Linked DNA regions of Cycloclasticus pugetii PS-1. The protein of the gene in region 2 binds, or shares a complex with, the protein of the main gene of each other region. Links are inferred from orthologs where the notes say so. Each region holds a gene or a part of one and is shown on either strand. Other genes may lie near its edges.

What was found. The genes of interacting proteins can lie anywhere in the genome.
Region 1: lptA (region 2) and CYCPU_RS0109125 share a complex: the UniProt entries of both Escherichia coli proteins name them as parts of the lipopolysaccharide transport and assembly complex. The link is inferred for Cycloclasticus pugetii PS-1 from one-to-one orthologs.

The regions. Positions count from the first base shown.
Region 1 is NZ_ARVU01000001.1:1,868,639-1,874,240, reverse strand. The notes cover bases 2,373-5,602. They hold CYCPU_RS0109125 (LPS-assembly protein LptD), read right to left. Parts: upstream 5,300-5,602; coding sequence 2,573-5,299; downstream 2,373-2,572. Other genes in these bases: CYCPU_RS0109120 (aminoglycoside phosphotransferase family protein), read left to right, coding at 5,397-5,602; CYCPU_RS0109130 (peptidylprolyl isomerase), read right to left, coding at 2,373-2,464. Also shown: 16S rRNA (adenine(1518)-N(6)/adenine(1519)-N(6))-dimethyltransferase RsmA, read right to left, coding at 1-153; 4-hydroxythreonine-4-phosphate dehydrogenase PdxA, read right to left, coding at 137-1,135; more of CYCPU_RS0109130, read right to left, coding at 1,166-2,372. UniProt on the Escherichia coli protein: Together with LptE, is involved in the assembly of lipopolysaccharide (LPS) at the surface of the outer membrane. Contributes to n-hexane resistance.
Region 2 is NZ_ARVU01000001.1:1,759,314-1,766,999, forward strand. Bases 1-2,943 are described here. They hold lptA (lipopolysaccharide transport periplasmic protein LptA), read left to right. Parts: upstream 1-1,191; coding sequence 1,192-1,695; downstream 1,696-2,943. Other genes in these bases: CYCPU_RS0108520 (KpsF/GutQ family sugar-phosphate isomerase), read left to right, coding at 1-104; CYCPU_RS0108525 (KdsC family phosphatase), read left to right, coding at 101-640; lptC (LPS export ABC transporter periplasmic protein LptC), read left to right, coding at 648-1,205; lptB (LPS export ABC transporter ATP-binding protein), read left to right, coding at 1,695-2,420; CYCPU_RS0108545 (RNA polymerase factor sigma-54), read left to right, coding at 2,520-2,943. Outside these bases: more of CYCPU_RS0108545, read left to right, coding at 2,944-3,968; hpf (ribosome hibernation-promoting factor, HPF/YfiA family), read left to right, coding at 3,997-4,287; RNase adapter RapZ, read left to right, coding at 4,332-5,189; mgtE (magnesium transporter), read left to right, coding at 5,289-6,647; metalloprotease PmbA, read right to left, coding at 6,666-7,686. UniProt on the Escherichia coli protein: Involved in the assembly of lipopolysaccharide (LPS). Required for the translocation of LPS from the inner membrane to the outer membrane.

The sequences.
Region 1 (5,602 bases), 110 kb from region 2 along the record:
GAGTGGTTCTGTAATAGCGCCTTGCCCTGGCCCAATTTCAACAAGGTGTTCAGTGGCGATAGGGTCTATGGCCATGATTATCTGGTGAATAATTTGGCTATCTTGTAGAAAATTCTGGCCGAAGCGTTTACGAGCTTTATGTTGTTTGTTCAAGGGTTGACCTTTGTGCGAGTTGTATGGCAGTGTCTAAAGCAGATGCTAAACTGCTTGCGCTGGCCTTTCCTGTAGCGGCTAAATCAAGAGCTGTGCCGTGATCAACAGATGTGCGAATAATTGGTAGACCTAAGGTGATATTAACAGCGTCGCCAAAGCCAGAGAACTTAAGGGTTGGTAAGCCTTGGTCATGGTACATTGCTAACACCACATCATGTTTTTCAAGCACGGGTCGTGTAAACGCGGTGTCAGCCGGCAGGGGGCCAGTCAGGCAGATATTATTTAGGCGTAATTTTTCAAGTGAAGGAATAATGGTGTCAATTTCTTCATTGCCCAAGTGACCATTTTCACCTGCATGGGGGTTGAGCCCACAGACGGCGATTCGCGGGTTGGCGATGGCAAATTGCCGTTGAAGATCATGGTTTAAAATTGTAATCGTTTTTTCCAGTAAAGTAGGGGTAATGGCTGCGCTAACATTGCTTAGTGGAAGGTGCGTTGTTGCAAGAGCAACTCGTAAGGTTTTGGTTGCTAGCATCATTACTGGGTAGCTGCCGCAATAATCAGCTAAAAACTCAGTGTGGCCAGAAAAGGGTATATGAGCATCATTAATAACACTCTTTTGGACAGGCCCAGTAACGAGTGCTTGGCATTGATTGTCGAGACAAAGTTGAGCGGCGGCTTTGAGCGTTTCAACGATATACGCGGCATTGCTGACATCCAAGAGCCCACTAATTTCTTGCTTAGCGAGTTTAATTGGAAACACGTTCATAGTGCCGGGTTTATGGGCGCTAGAGGCTTGCCTTAGGTCTGCTTGTTGAATGTCGATGGAAAGGTTTAGTTCAGTAGCTCTACGGGCTAACAGGTTAGGGTCAGCGACAAAAATAAGCTCGCAGGGCCATGGTTTCTGGCAGATTTGCAGACAAATATCAGGCCCAATACCGGCAGGTTCGCCAGGTGTAATAACAATTCGAGGTAATGGCATGATTACATGATCACTGGATAAAAAAGATAATTAGTTATCCAAGCGATATTCAATGTAAGCATCATCCCTTAACTTAGTTAACCACGACTCAATCGCAGCATCTGCTTTACGTTTTTGAAGTTGAGAGCGTGCTTGAGCTTCGCGCATCAGTTGGGTGTTATCTTGTTCCTCGCGACCTAACACTTGAATTAAGTGCCAGCCGAATTGGGTTTGTACAGGTTGGCTAATTTCATTGATCTCGAGTGTGTTCATGGCGGCTTCAAAAGCAGGCACCAGAGCACCGGGTTGCACCCAATTTAAGTCGCCGCCATTAATGGCTGACCCTCTATCTTCGGAGTTTGTTCTTGCTAATGCAGCAAAGTCTTCGCCGTTTTCAATACGCTGTTTAAGATTAAGCAATCGGTCCTGCGCAATTTGATCGGTAATCAATGCATTAATTTTAATAAGAATATGACGAACATGTGTTTTAGTAATCATTACCTTTTGTTGGCCACGTGTCCCAAACAGTTTAATAATATGGAACCCACTAGGGCTTTCAATAGGGTCTGAAAACTCATTGACTTGCATTTTCTCAACGAAGGGCGTTAATAATGACGGCATTTGCGCTAATTTCATCCACCCAAGGTCACCACCATCCAATGCATTGCTGGCGTCTGAATTTGCAATGGACAGCGTAGAGAATTTCTTTCCTTGTTTAAGGCTAGTAATAATTTTTTCTGCCTTGTTACGAGCGGTTGTTATTTGTTGTGGTGATGCGTTTTCAGGCGTAGCAATGAGGATATGTCCTAAATGATACTCTGTAGACTGGTCTCCTTCGCTTTGTTCTAGGTAGTTTAGAAAACTGGCGACTTCTTGGTCTGAAACTTTAACTTCATGATGTACATAACTTGCTTGTACACGTCTGACTAACATCTGATCTCTAATTGAGTTCTTAAAAGACTTCAGCGTAACGCCATCTTTTTGTAGAACGTCTAAAAATTCTTCTGTTGAAAGTTTATTGGCGGCTGCGATACGTTGCATGGAGTCTTCGATTTCCGCGTCAGAGATTTTCATTGCACTTCGTCTAGCAATTTGTAGTTGTAGTTCGGTTTGTACCATACGGTCTAATACGCGTTTTTCAATATCGTCTCTTGATATTGAGGCACGTTGTTCAGCGGGTAGGCGTTGGTAGGTTTGTTTAACTTGCTCGTCTAATTGGCTTTTTAAAATAACGCCTTTATCAACAATGGCGACAATGCGGTTCATAGACTCTTGTGCGAAGACAGCAGGCGAAAGGAAGCTACATAGCACGATTGCATTAATAAAGAGAGCGCGATTAAGATTATTCATGATGGAAAGATTCACAAGTTAAAAGGGGCTTAAATAGAAGGTTAAAATAACATTTGGATTGCTATTATGTAACCTTCTATTTACTGTTGAGAGTGATTTTTCTGAACGTTATTGCTCGGGTATTTGGTAGCCTAATATGCCTTCTTCAAGGAAAGAGTCTAGTTTTTCACCAAAGCTGGTAAGGCCTTTTAGTTCAAATTGAAAGAAAATGCCTTCTTTAGCTTCTTCGTCTATTGCGTCGTTAACGTAGCGCCTAGCGATGACTCTTAAGCGCCAACAACAGGTGTCTTTCTCTAACCCTAAGAAGGTATCAAGTGCTAGGTTATGCTCTTGTGAGTAATTCCAGCGGCCAACCGTACTCCATTCTTTGCTAATTGGCCATTTGAATGATAAGTCGGTTTGTTCAATATCATTAGAGTTTCCTCTGAAGTCAGTAGTGCCTTCATAGCGTGAACGGTAGGTTGCGTTAAATAAACGATTTGCCCCATCTTGGTAGTGAAGACCCAGAGTTGCTTTTTCTGTTTTGCCAGCATGTGGGTCGTATTGCAAGGCTGAACGAGCGGACCATGTATCTGTGATTTTTGCGGAAACTTCTGTTACTAAGTCTGAAGTATCGTCGGTAATAGGCTTGTTGGTTGGTTTAAGTTGTACATCTAGGTCGTCAAAGTAAACAATGGAACCAATACTGGCTCTTAGGCGTTCATTACCCGTATTAGACTCAATAAAACGTGAAGTGACTGCTAAGGTAAGCTGGTTAGCGTCGGCTACTCTGTCAGCGCCGGAGAAACGGTTTTCTCTAAATAATTGATTAAAGCTAAAGTCATATTCAGAGGTATCAAACAATGGAATATCATCTTGGTCTTCATGGGGAACGTATAAATAATATACGCGTGGTTCCAGTGTTTGTATCATGCCACTGGCAAAATTAAGGTTTCTTTCAAAAAACAATCCAGAGTCTACAGAGAGTATTGGAAGCGTTCTACTTTGACCGCTGTTAATGGTGCTGGCTTGATCGCTCAGCCGATATTCGGTATGTCTTAGGCTTAGTCTAGGGGTTAAAAAGCCACTGGCGTTTCTTAAAGGAACGCTAATGCCTGGGTGAAGGTCTACACGTTTGGCATCAACATCTGAACTATGGTCGAAGTAAACAAACTCATTGCGCATATCGACTTTAGCGATACCAAATACGTCTGTTTCACGTAAATTAAACAGCACCTGAGGTAAACGGCGATGAGGACGTGCGGTGCTAGAGAGGGATTCATCAATAGAGTCATAGTTATCTATTTTAGTTAGTAGGCTCCAGTGATCGGCACGGTAATTTAAACTGGCTTGGCTTTTTAGGTAACGGTTACTAGAGCTGATGAGGCTATTACCAAAATCTTCAAAATAATCATCATCGGAGATGTAGTTTAAGTCTATATCTGAGCTCAAACGAGATGTAATGGTTGATTGGTTTTGTAATGAAAATTGACCTCGTAAGTCGCTCGTCTCTGTATCGCTTAGAATTTCAGCAGATACCTGTCCTTCACTGCTACCTGTTAGGTAGCGAAATTCGCCTCCGAGCATAAACCCTCGGTTGCTCATGATGCGAGGAGTAATAGTTGCATCATAGTTTGGCGCAATATTCCAATAGTAAGGGAGAGAGAAATCAACGCCTGTTGTGTCAGAACTTCCAAAGGTCGGTGTCAAGACCCCAGATTGACGTCGGTCATCAATAGGGAAGCTAATGTAAGGCGTATAAAGCAATGGAATATCAAATACTTCAACCCATACGTCACGTCCAGTTCCGCGACCAGTTTCCTTGTTCAACTCAAGTGTTCTTGCCTGTAACTCCCAGTCACTAACACTCGGTGCGCAGGTGGTGTAAGTAACGTTTGTTGACTGGGTGATATTACGGTTAACCAGTGTTGTTGTTTGGGTGCTGCCGCGAGCGTGTGTGGTTTCAAGAATAAATTGGTTGTTTTTAAATTGCCCGGTATCCTTAGCAAGCTGTAGTTCAGCTTGGTCACTGTGCAAGGCGAAACCATTTTCTTGGTAGAAAACATCACCTGAAGCAGAGGCGCTTTCTTGTTGATTATTATATGTCAGTTGGTCGGCGGTAATAGATTGATCAGCACGATTAACCAAGACATCGCCGCTAAATTTGGCATTACTTTTATCAAGGACTTCGGCGTAGTCTGATTGTATGTTTACCTCAGAATTTAAACGATTTTGCTGAATGCTGTTTCTGCTTTCGCGAAGTGAGTCGGTAGTGACTTCACAAGTGTCCCAAGGGTCAACTTTAAGTTGCCTAACCATTTGATGAAACAGCGCATTATTTCTAACCCGGCCTGCATTATCATCATACAAGGCAATGCTCTGTCTATTATCTAGGGTGGCTACCATTGTAGAAGGCGCGCTGGTTTGTGAGCAGTCCCAAGTTCCATTCTCACCAGTTTTGCAATCCCATGAGCCAGTGTTTTTTAATGTTGTGACTTGAGTCTGAGTCGGTGCTTTTTTGTTTGTTTGTATGACTTTTGGTTGGCCAGCAACTCGAACCCTTGGAACAGGGGGGGGCGCTGGTTTATCAGTCGTGTTGTCTGCAACGGTTGTTTGATCCTTAGAGGGTTGTTGCGGACTATCTACTTTGGCATTTTTTTCAATCGGTTTGGTAGACGCGGAACAATCCCAGGTTTGACCATCATTCGCTAATTTACAATCCCACTGAGAGTTACTGAAACCAAATGCCTGGCTTGCCATCAATAAAAGCACTAGGGCTAAAAGAAAGTGTTTGTATGAGCAGATAATGGCTGAACCTTTTTGCTTGAGTCTAACGTAAGTTGTATAAAATCGCATAGAATGGTGCTTATCTTCAACGATAGCATGTAATTTTTTCGATATATTAACACGCAACTTTCGGTCTGCGTTAATTAGGTCTGATAGAGTATTTTTTATGGTAAGAGATGAGCGTAAGCAGCGTTTAATTAAATGGTTGTCGGGGGTTCTCTTAACCGATGATTTTAGTTGTGAGCCTGCTTCAAGTGATGCAAGTTTTCGACGTTATTTTCGGGTTAAATGTCAGGCACAATCTTTTGTTGTGATGGATGCGCCCCCTGCTCAAGAAGACTGTACCTCTTTTATCATGATAGCTGAGGTATT
Region 2 (7,686 bases):
AACTGATGCAAGATAAAAAAATTAACGCATTATTGGTCACCGATAACAACCAACTGGTTGGTGCTCTTAATATGCACGATATGCTAAAAGCAGGGCTATCATGATTGAGCTAACTGATGATTTTCAGCAACGGGCACAAGATATCCGATGCGTTATTTTTGATGTCGATGGGGTGTTAACAGACGGAAAATTGTTTTTTGACCTAAAAGGCAATGAGTACAAATCTTTTCATGCACAAGATGGACAAGGCTTAAAACTACTCCAGCAAAATGATATCGATGTTGCCGTTATTTCTGGCCGCTCATCCCCCCTTGTCGAGCAAAGAATGAAAAACCTTGGCGTGACAAATATTTACCAAGGCCAAGAAAACAAAACCGCCGCGTTTAACCATTTACTAAAAAAACTTAACATTACCCCAAATCAAGTGGCGCACGTTGGTGACGACTTACCCGACTTAGCGCTAATGACACGAACTCGCTTAGCCATTGCCGTTAAAGACGCAAACCCATCTATACTTGGATACTGCCAAGGCCAAACAGAACGACTCGGGGGACACGGTGCCGCTCGAGAAGTCTGTGATACTATTTTAAGCATTCAAGACAAACTCACGCCTTCTGTGCAACTGTTCTGTGACACCTAACACCCTAATGAAACCTCTTAAAATCCTTGCCTTGGCTCTATTTGCCGCTGGCACTTGGTGGATTGCCTTCACACAAGAGCCAGAAGCGCCTGTACAAACGACAAAACCAGGGCATAAAATTGATTATTTTTTAAAACATTTTGAAGCCCTCAGCATGACCTTATCGGGCGAACCAAAACAACGAATAAAAGCAGAATACATGCAACATTTTGTTGATGACGACAGCACCGAGCTTACTCGCCCTATCATGACCATGTATTCACCAGACAAACCTGATTTGCACATTAATTCGGAGACTGGTTATTTATCTTCAGACGGTGAACTTGTTTTACTCAATGGTGCCGTAAACATCAGACGAGAGGCATTAAAAAATATTGCGCCACTTGAAATCGACACGCATAATCTACGCATTCAATTGCCCAACGATTTTGCAGAAACCGATGAGTTTGTGAAAATAAAATCTGGCACTAACGCCATTGAAGGCATGGGCTTACGTGCCCACTTTCGAGAACCCATTAATATTAAAATACTAGAACAAGTTCGAGGCCGCCATGAAATCAACTAAACAAACGCTTCTTTTTTTAACACTGACATTAATCTCAGTGACAACACCCTTGTGGGCGCTCAGTACAGATAAACAAAAACCGGTAGAGGTTGAGGCCGATAACTTTAATTTAGATGACGCGAAAAAAATTACCGTCTATTCTGGTAACGTTATTATCACCCAAGGCAGCATGGAAATTATAGCTGATAAAGTCACCATTTATGGCGTTCGCGGTACCACCGATAAAGTTATTGCCATTGGAAACCCAGTTAAATTCAAACAACAACCTGATGGTAACCAAGGACTTATTCGAGGTGAAGCTAATCGGTTTAACTACTTGGTAACCAAAGACACTTTGGTGCTATTAGACGATGCCACTTTATGGCAAAACGGTAACACCTTCGCCAGCGATCGAATTGAATACGACAGCAAGCGCTCTATCGTCAAAGCAGGTGATAAAAAAGCAGGCTCTAAACGTGTAAAAGTAACCTTAGAGCCTGCAAAAAAATAATGAGCACCTTAAAAACACATAATATCTGCAAACAATTCAATAATAGAAAAGTTGTTGATAACGTTAGTATTAACGTAAAAAGTGGTGAAGTTGTTGGTTTATTAGGCCCAAATGGTGCAGGCAAAACAACCTCTTTTTACATAACCGTTGGCCTCATTAAACCTGACAGTGGCGATGTCTTTCTTGATGACGAAAACATTACTCAAAGCCCTATGCATGTTCGCGCACGTCAGGGTCTTGGCTATTTACCACAAGAAGCCTCTATTTTTAGAAAATTAAGCGTAGAAGACAATATTCGCGCCGTTCTACAAACACGAAAAACACTCTCACCCGGCCAGCAAGAACTGGTTCTTGATGAGTTATTAAATGAGTTTGCAATCGATCAATTACGTACTCAAAATGCCTTAGCACTTTCTGGCGGTGAAAGACGCCGATTAGAAATAGCCCGTGCGCTAGCCACTGAACCTCGTTTTGTATTGTTAGATGAGCCTTTTGCCGGCGTTGACCCCATCTCTGTTATTGATATTCAAAAAATCATCCATCACTTGACCGAACGAGATATCGGTGTCCTCATTACCGACCATAATGTTAGGGAAACCTTAGGTACTTGTGATCGTGCATACATCCTAAATAATGGTCGTGTTATCACCGAAGGATCAGCTGAAGATATCTTAGAACACCGCGAGGTACGGGACGTTTATCTAGGGCATGAATTTCGCATGTAATTTCCAATTAAAAGTCATTCTTTTTGTTGAAATATGGGCTAAACTTACAACATGAGATGTCAGCAAGTTTTTAATTCTTTTGTACAACAGGCGGTATAAATGAAGCAGTCATTACAGCTTCGAATAGGTCAGCATTTAACAATGACCCCTCAATTGCAACAGGCTATTCGCTTGCTGCAATTATCGACAGTAGAGCTTCAACAAGAAATCCAAACCGTCCTAGATGGCAATATGATGTTGGAAGTTCCGGACGAAGAGCTTCCTGCTAATCAAGATGCTATAGACAAGAAAAATCTCCCCGCCGATGAAAAAACCAGCGAAGGTTCACAGGATCTTCTACCTGACGAGTTAGCCGTCGACACTTCATGGGATGACATTTACGACCTAACCCCCTCACCCGGACTTAATCAAGCTTCAGACAGTATCGCCCCTGACCCTGGTAGTATCAATTCTGCTAAGCAGACTTTACATGATCACCTGACGTGGCAGATGGAGTTAACCAATTTCTCAGATACTGACCGCGTCATAGCCACCACCATTATCGACAGTATCAACGACAACGGTTATCTAAATTCAAGCCCTGAGCTTATTCACCAATACCTGTCAGAGCAACTAGACAATTTAGATCTAGATGAAGTTATTGCTGTTTTACATAAAGTGCAATCATTCGACCCCATAGGTGTTGGAGCACTTGATTTACAAGATTGTTTGCTCATTCAATTAAAGCAACTGCCAGAAAATACGCCTCTTTTGTCACTTGCTATCGAACTGGTCAGCAACTGTATGCCAGCACTTGGCTCTCAAGATAGTACAAAACTTAAACGCCAGATGGGCGTTGATGACGATACATTAGGGCAGATTATTGCTCTTATTCAGCAGCTCGATCCACGACCAGGGTCAGGTGTTGAAGAAACCAGTACCGAATACGTCACACCTGATGTTTATGTTAACAAAGTAAAAGGTCGCTGGCAGGTTTCTATCAATGGAGAGATCGCGACAAATATTCGTATTAATCCTTATTACCAAACGCTGATTAAACACGGCGATAAAAGCACCGACACTCAGGCCATGAAAAACCACTTGCAAGAAGCGCGTTGGTTTTTAAAAAGCCTACAAAGCAGAAATGAAACGTTGATGTTAGTCGCACAAGAAATTGTTAACCGGCAGCATGAATTCCTTGAGCATGGCGCTATCGCCATGAAGCCGATGGTATTACGTGACATCGCTGAAACCGTTGAAATGCATGAATCAACCATTTCACGCGTTACGACAAACAAATACATGCATACACCCAACGGTATTTTTGAACTCAAGCATTTCTTTTCAAGCCATGTTTCAACTGACACAGGTGGAGAGTGTTCCGCTACTGCGATTCGAGCCTTTATTAAAGAACTTGTTAGTAACGAAAACCCTAAAAAGCCTCTTAGCGACAATAAAATTGCCGTTATACTGGGAGAAAAAGGCATTAACGTTGCGAGAAGAACGATCGCCAAATACCGCGAATCCATCTCAATACCCCCTTCTAGTCAAAGGAAGCGAATTCTTTGATTTTTTACCACCAAAACAGGAGAGTGATATGCAATTAGATCTATCTGGACACCACGTTGAAATTACCGATGCAATTAGAGAATATACAAATACAAAATTTGGTAAAATTAAACGTCATTTTGATAAAGTTATCGATGTACATGTTGTTTTATCCGTTGAAAAACTTGAACAAAAAGCAGAAGCGACTATTCAGCTAAACGGCTCAAAAATTTTTGCTGAAGATACGCAAGAAAACATGTATGCAGCCATCGACAACTTGGTTGACAAGTTAGATAGACAAGTTATAAAACACAAAGAAAAGACTAACGCTCACCGCTAATTAATTAAGGCCGACTTCACCGTCGGCCTTTTTACTGACTTATTATGAAATTTATTATCGTTAGTGGTTTATCCGGATCAGGAAAAAGCGTCACTTTAGATACCTTGGAAGACGCCGGTTTTTACTGCACGGATAATTTACCTGTTGCCTTATTATCAGATTTTGCAACATTGCTGACAGATTCAAAAAAACCTCTCTTTAGCAAAGCCGCTGTTGGCATCGATGCACGTAATGACCCGTCGTCCTTGGAGCAGTTCAGCGGTTTTATTGAACAACTAAAAAGCAATAATATCGATTATGACATTATCTTTCTTAGAGCCAGTAAAGGCAGTTTAATTAAGCGTTTTAGTGAAACTCGACGAAAACACCCCTTATCTGACAGCAATACCTCGTTAGATGAGGCGCTAGACTTAGAACTTAACCGACTTAGCTTAATCTCAAGTCATGCAAGCATCCAAATTGATACAACGCACAGCAATGTGCATGAGTTACGCGGAATCATTCGTGAACGTGTAAGCTTTGATAACAGCACAGGTTTGTCGCTTCAAGTCATGTCCTTTGGGTACAAACACGGGGCACCCAATGACGTCGACTTTGTATTTGATGCTCGATGCCTCCCTAACCCATATTGGGAACCAAGTTTGCGTGAATTCACCGGGTTAGACAAACCTGTTATCGAGTTTCTAGATGATAAACAACTCGTTCAAGATTTTCTTCAAGATACCGCTAAATTCCTGACTCGCTGGGTGCCAGAGTTTATCAATACAAACCGTAATTATTTATCCATTGCTGTAGGCTGTACCGGTGGACAACACCGCTCTGTTTACCTCACAGAAAAGTTAGCAAAATACCTTACTTCTCAAGCACTTAACGTAATCACTCGACACCGCGAATTAACCTAAGTCTATTCGGCCTTGACAGTTCGCATAAATAACAAAGCAGTCAACAAATGATTACGCTAGAATATTAGGTGTTTACAGTACCTGATTTTTATTATTGATATGTCAGCTTCTCCACAACATGAGAACACCCATGAGCACCTACGTTTACTCGCCGGTAACCTCGACAGCGGTGCTTTATCAAAAATTGAAGCCCAACTAAACGAACTTCATCCTGCTGAAATAGCTAACCTTCTCGAATCACTACCACTACAAAACCGACGTATTGTCTGGGAGCTTACCAACCCTGAACTAGCCGGTGACATTTTAGTTGAAGTAAATGATGAAGTACGCCTAGGGCTTATCGAACATACCGATGAAGACGACTTAGTTGCAGCTGTCGGCTCACTAGATACTGATGATCTGGCTGATATTTTTGAAGACCTTCCGAAGGTTGTTTTGCATCAGGTTGTCCGTGCCATGTCAAACCAAGACCGACGACGACTACAGTCTGTCATGTCTTATGATGAGGATAGCGCGGGGGGGTTAATGAACCCTGACATGGTCACTATTCGCCCAAATGTGGATCTTGGTGTGGTTTTAAGGTACCTAAGACAACGCAGTGAGTTACCGGCGAATACTGACAAATTATTTGTTGTCGATAGAGATGATCGTTATTTAGGTATTTTGAACATCTCAGACTTGCTGACAACCAATTCTAAAGCGTCGGTGAGCAACACCATGATCACTGACCAAAAAGCCTTACTGCCTACCTTATCTGCTAATGAGGTGGCCCTATTCTTCGAAGATTACAACCTCGTTTCAGCGCCTGTTGTTGATGAGGACAATCGATTACTTGGGCGCATTACCGTTGATGATGTTGTTGATGTTATTCGTGATGAAGCCGATCGCTCCTTGTTAAGCTTAGCCGGTCTAGATGAAGATGATGACATGTTTGCACCTGTCACAAGGAGCGCTAAACGTCGTGCAGTTTGGCTAGGAATTAATTTATTCACCGCTTTTCTAGCTGCTTGGGTTATCGGTATATTTGCAGCAACCATTGAACAGGTTGTTGCCCTTGCGGTTCTTATGCCAATTGTTGCCAGTATGGGTGGAATTGCCGGTAGCCAAACATTAATGCTGGTAATACGAGGCATTGCACTGAATCAAATTGGCACTACCAATGCTCGTTGGCTATTATGGAAAGAATTAGCCGTCGGTAGCTTAAATGGTATTCTATGGGCTTGCGTTGTCGCCGCAATAACTGGGTTTTGGTTTCAAAGCCAATCCCTCGGCCTTTTGATTGGTGTCGCTTTGGTTATTAACTTAATCGTTGCTGCACTGGCCGGCGCCACCATTCCGTTAACGCTAAAGAAAATGAATATAGACCCAGCTATTGCTGGGGGCGTTATTCTGACGACGGTCACCGACGTTATCGGCTTCTTTTCTTTCTTGGGCCTCGCAACCGTTTTTCTAATTTAAATAAGTCCAAACGCTGACTTACGAACCAGCAATGGTCATTTCACTAACTAAAATAGACCCTGTCCGCGTATTCCCTCTAAGGTCTACATCATTACCCACAGCAACAATAGATTGATAAATATCTTTTAAATTACCCGCTATCGTCACTTCTTCTACTGGGAACTGGATGACCCCATTTTCAACCCAAAAACCTGCGGCTCCTCTGGAGTAGTCACCGGTCATTGTATTCACTCCCTGACCTATCAATTCAGTCACTAGCAAGCCTGTATTCATTTCTTTAAGCATGCCATTAAAATCCAGCTCACCGGACTTAACGGTCAAATTATGTACGCCACCAGCATTAGCCGTGGTTTTCATCCCAAGCTTACGCGCTGAGTAACTACTTAAAACATAACCTTCGACTACGCCTGCTTTAACAATGTTCCTTGCCGATGTGGCCACACCTTCAGAATCATACGTTGCACTACCCATTGCTTGAGCTAACAAAGGCTGCTCATAAATATCAATAAATGAAGGAAAAACTTGCTGACCTAAACTGTCCAAAAGAAATGATGATTTGCGATATAAATTTCCACCTCTAATGGCTGATATAAAATGGCCGATCAGGCCACCGCTGACTTCAGCAGCAAACATAATAGGGCTTTTTCTAGTGCTAATGGCTTTAGCTCCAAGACGGTTTATGGTTCTTTTAGACGCCATTTCACCTACTTTTTTAGCATCATCCATTGCACTAGCCTGACGAGCAACGGTGTACCAATAATCGCGCTGCATAGTTCCATCACGTTCACCAATAACTGAGCAGCTCATGCTATGGCGACTAGCCGGATAACCATGATTAAACCCAAGGCTATTGGCTAGCACTCGGGTGCCCTCAAATGTTTGAATACTGGCACCCTCTGAGTTGCTAATGTCTTTATCATAAAAACGTGCGGCATCTTCACACCTTACCGCCATTTCAATGGCTTCATCCGCACTAATAGTCCATGGGTGATATAACGATAAGTCAGGAAAAGTTGTTGCCAAATACTGCTGTTCTGGC